DNA from 2 places in the Ureibacillus suwonensis genome. Region 2 is predicted to be linked to the other one. Evidence: riboswitches for the same ligand, from Rfam matches in the RefSeq annotation. Region 2 holds a riboswitch; the other holds the start of a gene.
The links. Region 2 has a riboswitch for cobalamin ahead of ACFPOH_RS02295 (ribonucleoside-diphosphate reductase subunit alpha). Riboswitches for the same ligand answer to the same signal wherever they lie in the genome.

Region 1 (5,555 bases), on a different contig from region 2:
ATGGGCGGGTGGAAAGGCAGTCCGTCAATTTGGAAAAGCCCCTTTCCACAGCATCAGAAGCCGGTTTGTTAGGATTTGTCTTAGCCCCCGATTTCCAAGAGTCCAACAAGGCATTTGCATACTACACTTATACGGATTCCAAGGGGCAATTTAATCGCATCGTCCGGTTGAGGCTGGAAAATGATTCATGGGTTGAGGAAGAAGTGTTGCTCGATCACATACCGAGCGGGCCGGTTCATCATGGCGGAAGGCTGAAAATTGGCCCGGATGGCAAGCTTTATGCGACAGCCGGAGACGCATTGCAGTCATCCATCGCACAGGATGTAAATGCCCTTGGAGGGAAAATCTTAAGGCTCAATTTGGATGGTTCCATTCCTTCAGATAATCCTGTTCCGAACTCTTATGTTTACAGTTTCGGCCACCGCAACCCCCAAGGGCTCGCTTGGGCACCGGATGGAACCCTTTATGCAAGTGAACATGGAAATAGTGCCAATGATGAAATCAACCGGATTGAGCCGGGGAAAAATTACGGCTGGCCGGTCATCGAAGGGAAAGAGGAAAAGGAAGGCATGGTTTCTCCATTGTTTACATCCGGTTCCAATAAAACATGGGCGCCTTCGGGGATGGTCTATACAGATGGGAAGTTGTATGTTGCGGCATTACGGGGGGAAGCGGTGTTGGAGTTTGATTTAAACGCAGGAACAACAAAAGAAGTGATCAGCGGTTTGGGGCGGATTCGGGATGTATTCATTGAAGGGGATAATTTATACTTTGTAACCAATAATACGGATGGCCGGGGAAAACCGGGGGAAAATGATGACAAACTTTATCGAATGGCTTTATCAGAATTAAAGCCATAATGAAAAAAGGCTGTTGAAAAAGCGCGCCGCTTTCTAAACAGCCTTCCATTTTGCCGTCCGTCTTAAGATCTTTGATTCTCCATGATTTGTTGCATGTATTGATTGGACTCTTCCAAAGTCGTCATTGTATTCATCATTGAACATGCCGCGTCCAGGATAGGGAAAGCAAGGGCTGCACCGGAACCTTCGCCTAGCCGCATGTTCATGTTTAACATCGGCTCCAATCCCAATAATTCGCTGGCGATTTTTGCCCCAGGTTCTTCTGACATGTGGGATGGAATAATGTAATCCTTCACTTTTGGTTCCAATTGATAAGCGATTAATGCGGAAACAGTGGAAATAAAGCCGTCGATCACTACCGGAATGCGGTTGGCTGCGGCACTTAGCACGACACCGGCCATTCCGCCCAATTCCAATCCGCCCACTTTCGCCAAAACATCAATTGGATCATCAGGATTTGGTTGATTGATTTCTATTGCACGACGAATTACATCAATTTTATGTTGAATGCTATCGACACCCGCCCCCATTCCGGTTACTTCACCAGGGTCATAGCCAAAAAGAGCCGCTAAAACCGCACTGCTTGCTGTGGTATTGCAAATGCCCATTTCCCCGGTTGCTAAAACGTTGACCCCTTGTTTTACTTGATCATTGGCCACTTCGATGCCCACTTCAATGGCCCGGATGGCTTCTTCCCGTGACATAGCCGGTTCTTTGGCCATATTCGCAGTCCCGTATCGTACTTTTTTATTAATTACGCCAGAAGTTTCCGGCAAATCGGCATTGATGCCGACATCGACAGAAACCACTTTGGCTCCTGCCGCTCTTGCAATGGCGCACACACCGGTAAACCCTTTGGCGAAACCAATGGACTGCATCACCGTTACAATTTGAGGGTTATTGGATACATTTTCTTCATAGACACCGTGATCGGCGGCCAATGATATAACCGCTTTATTGGATACATCCAGCTCCAGTTTTTCCGTAATCCCGGCAAGTTGTACCGCGATTTGTTCCAATTTTCCTAAACTGCCTGGCGGTTTGCAAAGGGCATCCACTTTTTCCCTCGCCTGTTTCATGATTTCTTTGTTTACTGGTTGAATAGCTTGCAATGTTGATTGCAATAGTTCCATTTCAATTCCCCCATCAATTAATTTTTTCAATAATAAATAAAAGTCTGCAGTTTATTGGCATGCCAAATAAACTACAGACTTTACCATCGTACTGTATGTTTCAAGTAATCAGGCAGGTCTCCTGGCTCAGGTTCATCGCAACTATGGGCCTTCCCAGTTTCCCAGTGGCATATTCCATATTGCTCCCCCATACAGTGGTGGGTCCGCTAAAGATTCTCACTTTATTCCCTATTCTCCCATAAAGGGCACCTAATTACGTGGATATTCTTTTTCTAAATAATGTATGATGAAAATAAAGTTTCGTCAAGATGTTTTAAATCTTTTGCATGAAAAGTAAATTGAACGTTGGAATCGGTAGAAGCTGATTGGTTTGACGATCATCTATACAGTTGTATACAATTCGGGTGGTCATCTGTAAACATATGTATACATAGTTGCTGATACAAAGGTGGAGAAGGAGTTAGAACATGCATGCAGCGATAAAACTTTCAAAATATTTGAAGCCCTATAAGCATTTTGCGATATTGGCGCCAATCCTCATGATATTGGAAGTGGCAATGGATTTGATCCAGCCGACCATTATGCAAAAAATAATCGACGAAGGGATCGCGACAAAGGACCCAACACATATCATGGTGATGTTTGCTGCAATGATGGTATGTGCAATTATAGGATGGTTTGGAGGGGCGGGCTGCACGTATTTCAGTTCGAAAGCGGCCGTCAACTTTGCATCCGATATTCGGGCAGATTTATATGAAACCATCACCTATTTTTCTAACAGCAATAAGGACAAATTTACGTTGGGGAAACTGATTACGAACTTGACCAATGATGTGGAAATGCTGCAAAGGGCGTTAAACATGCTGTTGAAAATATTTGTCCGGGGCCCTTTCATGTTTGTCGGGGCTGTCGTGGTCGTCTTCTTTACGGCAAGAGATTTATTTTCCGTATTATTTTATGTTGTCCCTGTCCTGATCGTCTGTTTATATGTGTTTATTAAATTATCGATTTCATTATTCCGGAAAGTCCAGGAAACGATCGATGTTGTGAATACCCGTGTACAGGAAAATTTATCAGGCATCCGTGTCATTAAAGCCTTTAACCGCATGCGCCATCAAGTGAAGCAATTTGCAGGTGTCAACGAAGAATTGGCGAAGCGCAATATGACCGCCGATCAAGTCATTGCCGCATTGACGCCGATCACGCAGTTTGTTGTCAATATCGGGATTGTTTTGGCGCTTATGCTCGGAGTAGTAAAGGTGGAAGCGGGCGCCATTGAAATCGGGGTCATTGTGGCCTTCATCAACTATTTGATGATGATCATGAACGGACTAATGAGCTCCAGCAACGTACTCATTCAAATCGCACGGGCCATTCCGAGCGCGGAACGTGTCGTTGTCGTGTTGGAGGAGCAGCGGGATATTATAAACGCGGAAAATCCGGTGAAAAAAGAAATCCGAGGAGATGTGCGATTTGAGAATGTAAGTTTCTCTTATAACAAACAGGTGGAACCGGTGTTAAAAAATATTACCTTTGAAGCGAAAGCGGGCAGCACGGTAGGAATCATCGGCATGACCGGCAGCGGGAAATCCACATTGATCAAATTGCTTGCCCGTCTAATGGATGTGGATGAAGGAACGATTTACATCGATGACATCCCGATCCGGCAATATGACATTGAAACATTGAGAGGCTCATTGGCTTTTGCACCTCAAAAAGCAACATTGTTTTCCACAACAATTGAAGAAAACTTGAAATACGGAAAAAGTGATGCAACAGAAGAGGAAATTCAAGAGGCACTGGTCGCATCGAATGCTTATGAGTTTGTGGAAAAACTGGATAAAAAAACACAACATGAATTGACCCAAGGGGCAACCAATTTATCAGGGGGTCAAAAACAACGGTTGGCCATGAGCCGTGCATTAATCCGGAAACCGAAAATTCTGGTTTTGGATGATACAACTTCAGCAGTGGATAGTATTACGGAAAAAGTGATCCGAAAAAATATGAAGGAAGCGCTTGAAGGAAGCACGAAGTTTATCGTTTCATCTAAGATTTCTTCGATTAAACATGCCGATCTCATCCTGGTTTTGGAAGATGGACGCATTGTGGCACAAGGAACCCACGAAGAATTATTGAAAACAAGTGAACATTATAGAGAAATTGTTGCAACTCAAGTTGAAAAGGGAGGTGTGCTCTATGAATAGATTGCAGGAATCCCTTTCCGGCAGAGGCCGTGGTCCGGGCAGGGGTCATGGGCCGGCTGCAAAGGCAAAAAATCAAAAGGCCACCCTCAAACGGATTTGGAGTTATTTAAAGAAACAAAGGATAAGCATTATCAGCGTCATTTTTCTTGTTGTGATTACATCCATATTAAATATTTTAGGACCTTTTATGATTGGATACATTATCGACCATTATATTTTGCCTCTCGATATAAAAGGGACTGTCCGAATGGGACTATTGCTTGCCGCCATTTTCATTTCATCTTCCCTTTTTACTTGGTTGCAAACCTTTATCATGATTCGGGCATCATTAAAAACCATTCAAAATTTGAGGCTTGAGCTGTTTGAAAAATTGCAGTCATTGCCCATTCCGTTTTTCGACCAAAAACAGCAAGGCGATTTGATGAGCCGTATGACAAACGATATCGACAATTTGAATTTCGCCCTTTCCCAAAGCGTTATTCAAATTATATCGTCTATATTATCGCTTGTTGGAACAGCCATTGCGATGTTGTATTTAAATTGGATTCTGGCGATTGTGACTCTTCTTGTGATTCCATTAATTGTTTTCGCGACAAAGCAAATTATCAAACGGAGCAGCGTGAATTATCGGAATCGCCAACGGGATTTGGGAAATCTGAATGGATATATTGAAGAAACAATCTCCAATTCGGAAATTGTGACTCTTTTCGGGAAAGAACAACAGACGATTCAACAGTTCGGTCAAGCAAATGAAAAACTGCGCCATTCCGCGATGCGCTCAGAAATTGTATCCGGTTTGTTGGGTCCGACGAATAACTTTATCAATAACCTTGGGCAAGGATTAATCATTGGAGCAGGTGCGGTTTTGGCGGTGAACTCCCTTGTTTCGGTGGGGGTGATTGCCTCTTTCTTAACTTATGCAAGACAATTTTTCCGTCCAATCAATCAATTATCGAACTTATTGAACACCTTTCAATCGGCCATCGCCGGTGCAGAAAGGGTATTTGAAATATTGGATGAACCGGTTGAAGTGATGGATTCCCCACATGCCCTTCCCAAACGTCCATTGGAAGGAAATGTGGAATTCCGCAATGTCAGTTTTCATTATGTAAAAGATAAGCCGGTATTAAAAAATCTTTCTTTTAAAGTGAATGCCGGTGAAATCGTTGCCCTTGTCGGTCCGACGGGTTCAGGAAAAACAACGATTGTCCAGTTATTGAGCCGATTTTATGATGTGACAGGCGGGGAAATCTTGATTGATGGTGTGAATATAAAATCCTATTCCATGGAACATTTGCGGGATTCCATTGGCGTCGTGCTGCAAGATACCTACTTATTTTCCGGAACGGTGAGAG
Region 2 (5,555 bases):
GCGCTGCTGACACAGTCCACGTATTCGCGAATAGTTCCGTCCACAATCATTTGATGAGCAACATCCAATTGATTATATAAATCATCAAATTCTCTGTCATCTAAAATTTCGATTTCATGCATGCTTTTCTCTATCATTTCATTTTGACTAATATCGATAGATTTTGAATCATACGGGGATATCTGCTATGTGGGCGTGTATAAAGAGAAAACCATAATGGAGACAAGGAAGGCAGAATTCACGGATGCTTTGCTGATAGGGGATGGTTCTTCCTGAATACTGAAAATCTCAAGTGAAGGGACAGGTGAAGGCCTATGGATATTCTTCATTTTCAATCGAACCTTTTTCTTTAAATTAGAGACCTTCACCAAATATGTGTATTTTCTACTTGTCAATAACAATATCCATTCAATTTAATTCGCTGTGTTATCAAATTGGTTTGGACTTTCTAATATTGAATTTTCATATGCAATTAGTGTTACATTTAATTTTTTCTCTAGTCGTTTTATTTCCTTGAGTTGTTCTTCATTTAATTCTGCATATTTACTTTCTCCCAAAAATAATCCCTACCTTTTAACAATTTTTAAAATCCTGATTTAATTATGGAAATTTACTATTGGATTTATACATAAAATTTCAATCTAGAAATCAGAGCACCAAAGTTTATTTCAACAACTCTAACATTTTTGAACATACTAGTATAAAAAATGATAGGCATATATACTCAAACTTATCTCAACAAAAAAAGAAGGGCTGCTAAAAATATTAGTACACCCTTCAGAGATTTGGATTTTTAATATTAATAATTTTTAGAGTTCATCAAAACCATTCAAATCACTAATCTTAGTATATTGACGATTTCTTTGTTCAAAGAAATCCGTTTTTGTTTCATCAAAATTATCTACATATGCACGAATCCATTTCATTGGATTATTAATATGCATTGCGTATATTTCACTTAATCCTATCATTCGTAACATTTTATTCGCTCTATATTTAATAAAACCTTCCATTTCATCTAAATCAATGCCTTCTACACCATTTAACACATAGTGAGACCATTCCACTTCCAATTCTACAGAATTTCTAAATTGTTCATAAACCCAATCAGTAAAATGTTTTGTATTTAGCTCAGGATTTTCTCCCAATGTTGCCCGAACTAATTCACAAATAAAACGACCGTGTTCTAATTCATCTCGGTTAATGTAACTAATCATTGTAGATGTTCCAACCATTTTGTTTTGGCGCGCTAAATTATAGAAGAAAGCAAAACCTGAATAGAAGAATAATCCTTCAAGTATTGTGGAATATACTAATGTTTTTAATATATTTTCTAAAGATGGCTTCTCGACAAATTGATTATATATCTCCATTATATTTTGATTACGTTTAAGTAAAATCGGATCACTTCTACCAATTTCAAAAGCTTCATTTTGTTTATCTAACGATACTACGGAAGATAATATATAAGAATAGCTTTCATTATGCACTGCTTCTTGTTGTGCAATGACAGCTAAAATAGATTGTACTGATGGATCTGTGGCATATAAGGATGTGAGTAGAATGGTCCTTGTTTGCGATGAATCTAATGTCGCTAAAAGGCTAATTACTTTTAAAAACGTATCTTGTTCCTCCGTTGATAACATTGGAAATTCCTTCACATCATTCGACATATTCACTTCATCAGACTTCCAGAAATTACTTAACAAGCGTTTATATGTTTTATACCAATGCGGATACTTAATATCATTCCAATTTAAAATACCACTCGATTTTCCTCCAAACAGTGCAGTTGCTCGATTTGGATTCATTGGATCTAATGTTTTTACCTTTTCAAGCAAGTTTGGTGACATCTTTAACAATCCCTTCTATCCATTTTTTTACGATTTTTTCTTGACTTCCTCTAGGAGATTGTTCAATTTTTAAAGGTTCCCAACGACTATTGTAGAATCTTGCTAATTTCACAGCCGCCAAGCAAAATAATTCATCGCCCCCAAACTGAGTATCACCAGTACCAAATACTGCAATATTTTTTGGTTTATAGCCTATTTCCCATACAAAATCCTTAACTTCAATAGGTAATGCACCCTTTGCCCAAGTAAAAGTACCAATAAATATTAAATCGTACATTTTAAGATTGATTGGCAAATTGACTCCGATTCGATGCATATCCACTTGAAATTTCTTTTCTTTTAATACTTCCTCAATAATTTCTGCAACTTCTTTTGTATTTCCACTATAAGATAAATAAGCTATTAAAGCCTTCAACTTTGACACCACACACATTCTTCTACTTCATTCGATGTAGAGCGAACATAATAGGTTGTTTTTAAACCTGATTTCCATGCTTGAAAATGCAGATCTAGCAGCACTGATGCCTTTATCGTGTTTGGAACATAAATATTAAATGAAATGCTTTGATCGATATGTTTTTGACGAGCAGCATTTTGTTTGATTGACCATCTTTGGTCCACAATATAAGCTGAACGGCGATAAATATTATACGTTTTATGATTTAAATCAGGTGCAGTTGTCGGAATTCGGTAATCCTTTTTCTCCTCAATATAAAAAGGTTTAAAGATAGGATCAATACTAGCGGTGGAACCTGCAATAATCGAAGTTGTCGCATTAGGTGCAATGGCCATTAAATATCCATTTCGAATTCCATATTTTTTAACATCTTTTTGAAGTTGCATCCATCGTTCGTCTGTATAACCTTTATAAATAAAATACTCACCAGAACTCCATTTACTTCCTTCAAATAATGGATAACTGCCCTTTTCTTTGCTTAACTCCATACTGCTTCGAATCGTGTAATAAGCTATTTTTTCATAAAGTTCATCTGCATATTGTACTGCTTCTTCTGATTCCCATTCAATATTCTTCAAAGCTAATAGATGATGCCAACCAAATGTTCCAAGTCCAATGGCCCGGTATTTTTTATTCGTGATTTCTGGTTGTTTAATTGGCAGCGTATTAATATCAATTACATTATCTAACATGCGAACTTGAATTTTAATCAAACGTTCTAAAACATTATCAGGTACAGCACGGCCTAAATTGATAGAACTCAAATTGCAAACAACAAAATCACCAGCTTTATATTTTTTTACAATTATATTTTCGTTTTCGATATATTCTTCAATAAATTCTGTTGGAGATTGATTTTGCGCAATTTCCGTACATAAATTTGAACAGTAGATCATACCTTGATGGGAATTGGCATTTTGGCGGTTGACTTCATCACGATAAAACATAAACGGTGCGCCAGTTTCTAATTGGGATCTCATGATTCGCTTCATAATATCTATTGCTGGAATTCTTTTTTTGGAAGAAAGATTGGCTTGAATACATTCTTGATACTTTTTACGCCACTGTCCATCGCCCTTCTTTTCATCATAGAAGTCTTCTAGCGAGTAACCCATCACTTGTTTCACTTCATATGGATCAAATAAATACCAATCTCCCCGTTTTTCTACCTGTTCCATAAAATAATCGGGTATACATACTCCTGTATATATGTCATACGCACGCAACCGTTCATCACCATTATTGAGTTTCAAATCAAGGAATTCTTCTATATCACGATGCCATACATCTAAATACACACTAATAGCGCCTTTTCTTGTACCAAGCTGATCAACACTGACTGCTGTATTATTTAATTGCTTAATCCATGGTATAACACCACTTGACATGCCTTTGTATCCTTTGATGGAACTACCTCTTGCACGAATTTTCCCCATATAAACACCGATACCGCCTCCATTTTTAGAAAGCTGGGCAACATCGCTATTACTATCATAGATTCCTTGTAAGCTATCATTTACAGTATCAATAAAGCAGCTAGATAACTGCCCATGTGTTTTTCCGGAATTTGCAAGTGTTGGGGTCGCAACAGTCATATACAGATTGCTTAAAGCCCAATACGCTTCTTTTACATACTCATTTCTCATGGATTTATCTTCGTCTTGCATAAGGTACATCGCAATAATCATCCAGCGTTCTTGTGGCAATTCATAAACATTTTTCTCATAATCCGTTGCTAAATAACGGGTTGCCAAAGATAGAATAGCGGGATATGTAAATAACAAATCATGTTTAGGTTCAATAACTGATTCAAAATACTCAATGTCTTGTTTTGTATATTTCATTAATAACTTTTCGGAATAGATTCCTTTTTCGGTCAATATCCGAATCAAATCATAAAACGATCCATAAGTACGATTATGATTAAATTCATATCCTCTGTTTCTTGCTGCTTTATAATAAAGATTTTGTAAAAAAATTCTTGCTGCAATATAGGTCCATTCTGTATTTGCTTCATCAATATTTTCAAGAGCATACTTAATTAAAATATCTGCATCTCTCTCATCGAATGGATTGGTTACTCCTGCTTTTCGAATCTTCTCTTTGTATTGGTCTGATGCCAACTTGAAATCATTAAAAATACGATCGATGAATTCAGAAAGTGTTTCCTGTTCAATACTTTGATTTCTTGTCACCTTAATTCCTCCCTAAAAATAAAAAATCCGTCATTCTCGGGGAATAGACGGAAAAAGGAAGAATACGACAGAAATAAAACATATGTAAAATATATCTTTTCCTATCGTTTCTCCTTCTCACACCCCGAAGAATAGAAACTACAAAGTATGGCAGGTCTCCTGGCTCGTGTATCCTCCTACTATAGCCCTTCCCGTATCGTCACCTTTCAGTAAATCGATACAGTGGTTTGCTAATTCGTCCACACTTACAGTTGCGGGGGCAGCTCCAGATTCTCACTGGATTCCCTATTAAGGTATTAAAAATTACCACCATAACTTTATACTCAACATTTTGTGTTATTAAATTTTAAACTACACAATATATAGTGTATGTTATCATATAAAATTCATGCTTACAATCTTAAAAAGTAAATCTAAAATATTTACAAATCGTTTTCATCTAGTATTCTCTTAACTAACTTGCAATATATATAAATTTGGGCTATCTATAAACTATTTATTTAGTTTTTCCATAAGATTTGCTGATAAAAGGGATTTCTTCGGTTTTAGTTAATTTATTCGCTTCAATTGCCATTACAAAAAATACATTCGCTAAAAGTCCTAAAAACTGAAACAAAATTTCCGGCACTTCTCTCTCTTCGCTTACTTTGTGTAAAGCACGATAGCTCTTTTTCGCTTCACTTCGACAAATATGCAATCGAGTCGCCAACTCAGAACCTTGTGGCAAAACGAATTGCTTATTTGTCTCGCCTGCTCGTTCGACAAAATCATCATATACAGATTCCAGCCACATTAAATCTTCTTCTGTAATCGCTAAACGCCCTCTTACAGATCCATTTGCATGATAAGCTAGCGGTTGGATTTTTCTTAAAATTTGAGTGATTTCTTCAAACTTATGTTCATTTTTGCTTACACTTATGCAATCTCCTATTTTTGTCGTTAAGCTGTCTGTCATAATTTCATAATCTACCAAGCAACTTTTCTCCCGCATAAACGGATAACTAATATAACGCCAGTCTTTTGCCATAGATATCTTCCCTCCCAAAAAGA

Region 1: it holds a riboswitch for cobalamin, as region 2 does, so the genes downstream of both, cobT (nicotinate-nucleotide--dimethylbenzimidazole phosphoribosyltransferase) here and ACFPOH_RS02295 (ribonucleoside-diphosphate reductase subunit alpha) in region 2, are expected to answer to the same signal.

Annotation. Positions count from the first base shown of each region.
Region 1 covers NZ_JBHSNQ010000185.1:24,746-30,300, forward strand. The annotation lists gene ACFPOH_RS14630 (PQQ-dependent sugar dehydrogenase) at 1-860, shown strand, start outside; gene cobT (nicotinate-nucleotide--dimethylbenzimidazole phosphoribosyltransferase) at 923-1,993, opposite strand; cobalamin riboswitch at 2,088-2,261, opposite strand; gene ACFPOH_RS14640 (ABC transporter ATP-binding protein) at 2,461-4,200, shown strand; gene ACFPOH_RS14645 (ABC transporter ATP-binding protein) at 4,193-5,555, shown strand, end outside.
Region 2 covers NZ_JBHSNQ010000030.1:9,824-15,378, forward strand. The annotation lists gene ACFPOH_RS02275 (hypothetical protein) at 1-122, opposite strand, end outside; gene ACFPOH_RS02280 (uroporphyrinogen-III decarboxylase) at 414-557, opposite strand; gene ACFPOH_RS02285 (ribonucleotide-diphosphate reductase subunit beta) at 810-1,853, opposite strand; gene ACFPOH_RS02290 (flavodoxin) at 1,834-2,286, opposite strand; gene ACFPOH_RS02295 (ribonucleoside-diphosphate reductase subunit alpha) at 2,265-4,460, opposite strand; cobalamin riboswitch at 4,638-4,835, opposite strand; gene ACFPOH_RS02300 (hypothetical protein) at 5,002-5,532, opposite strand.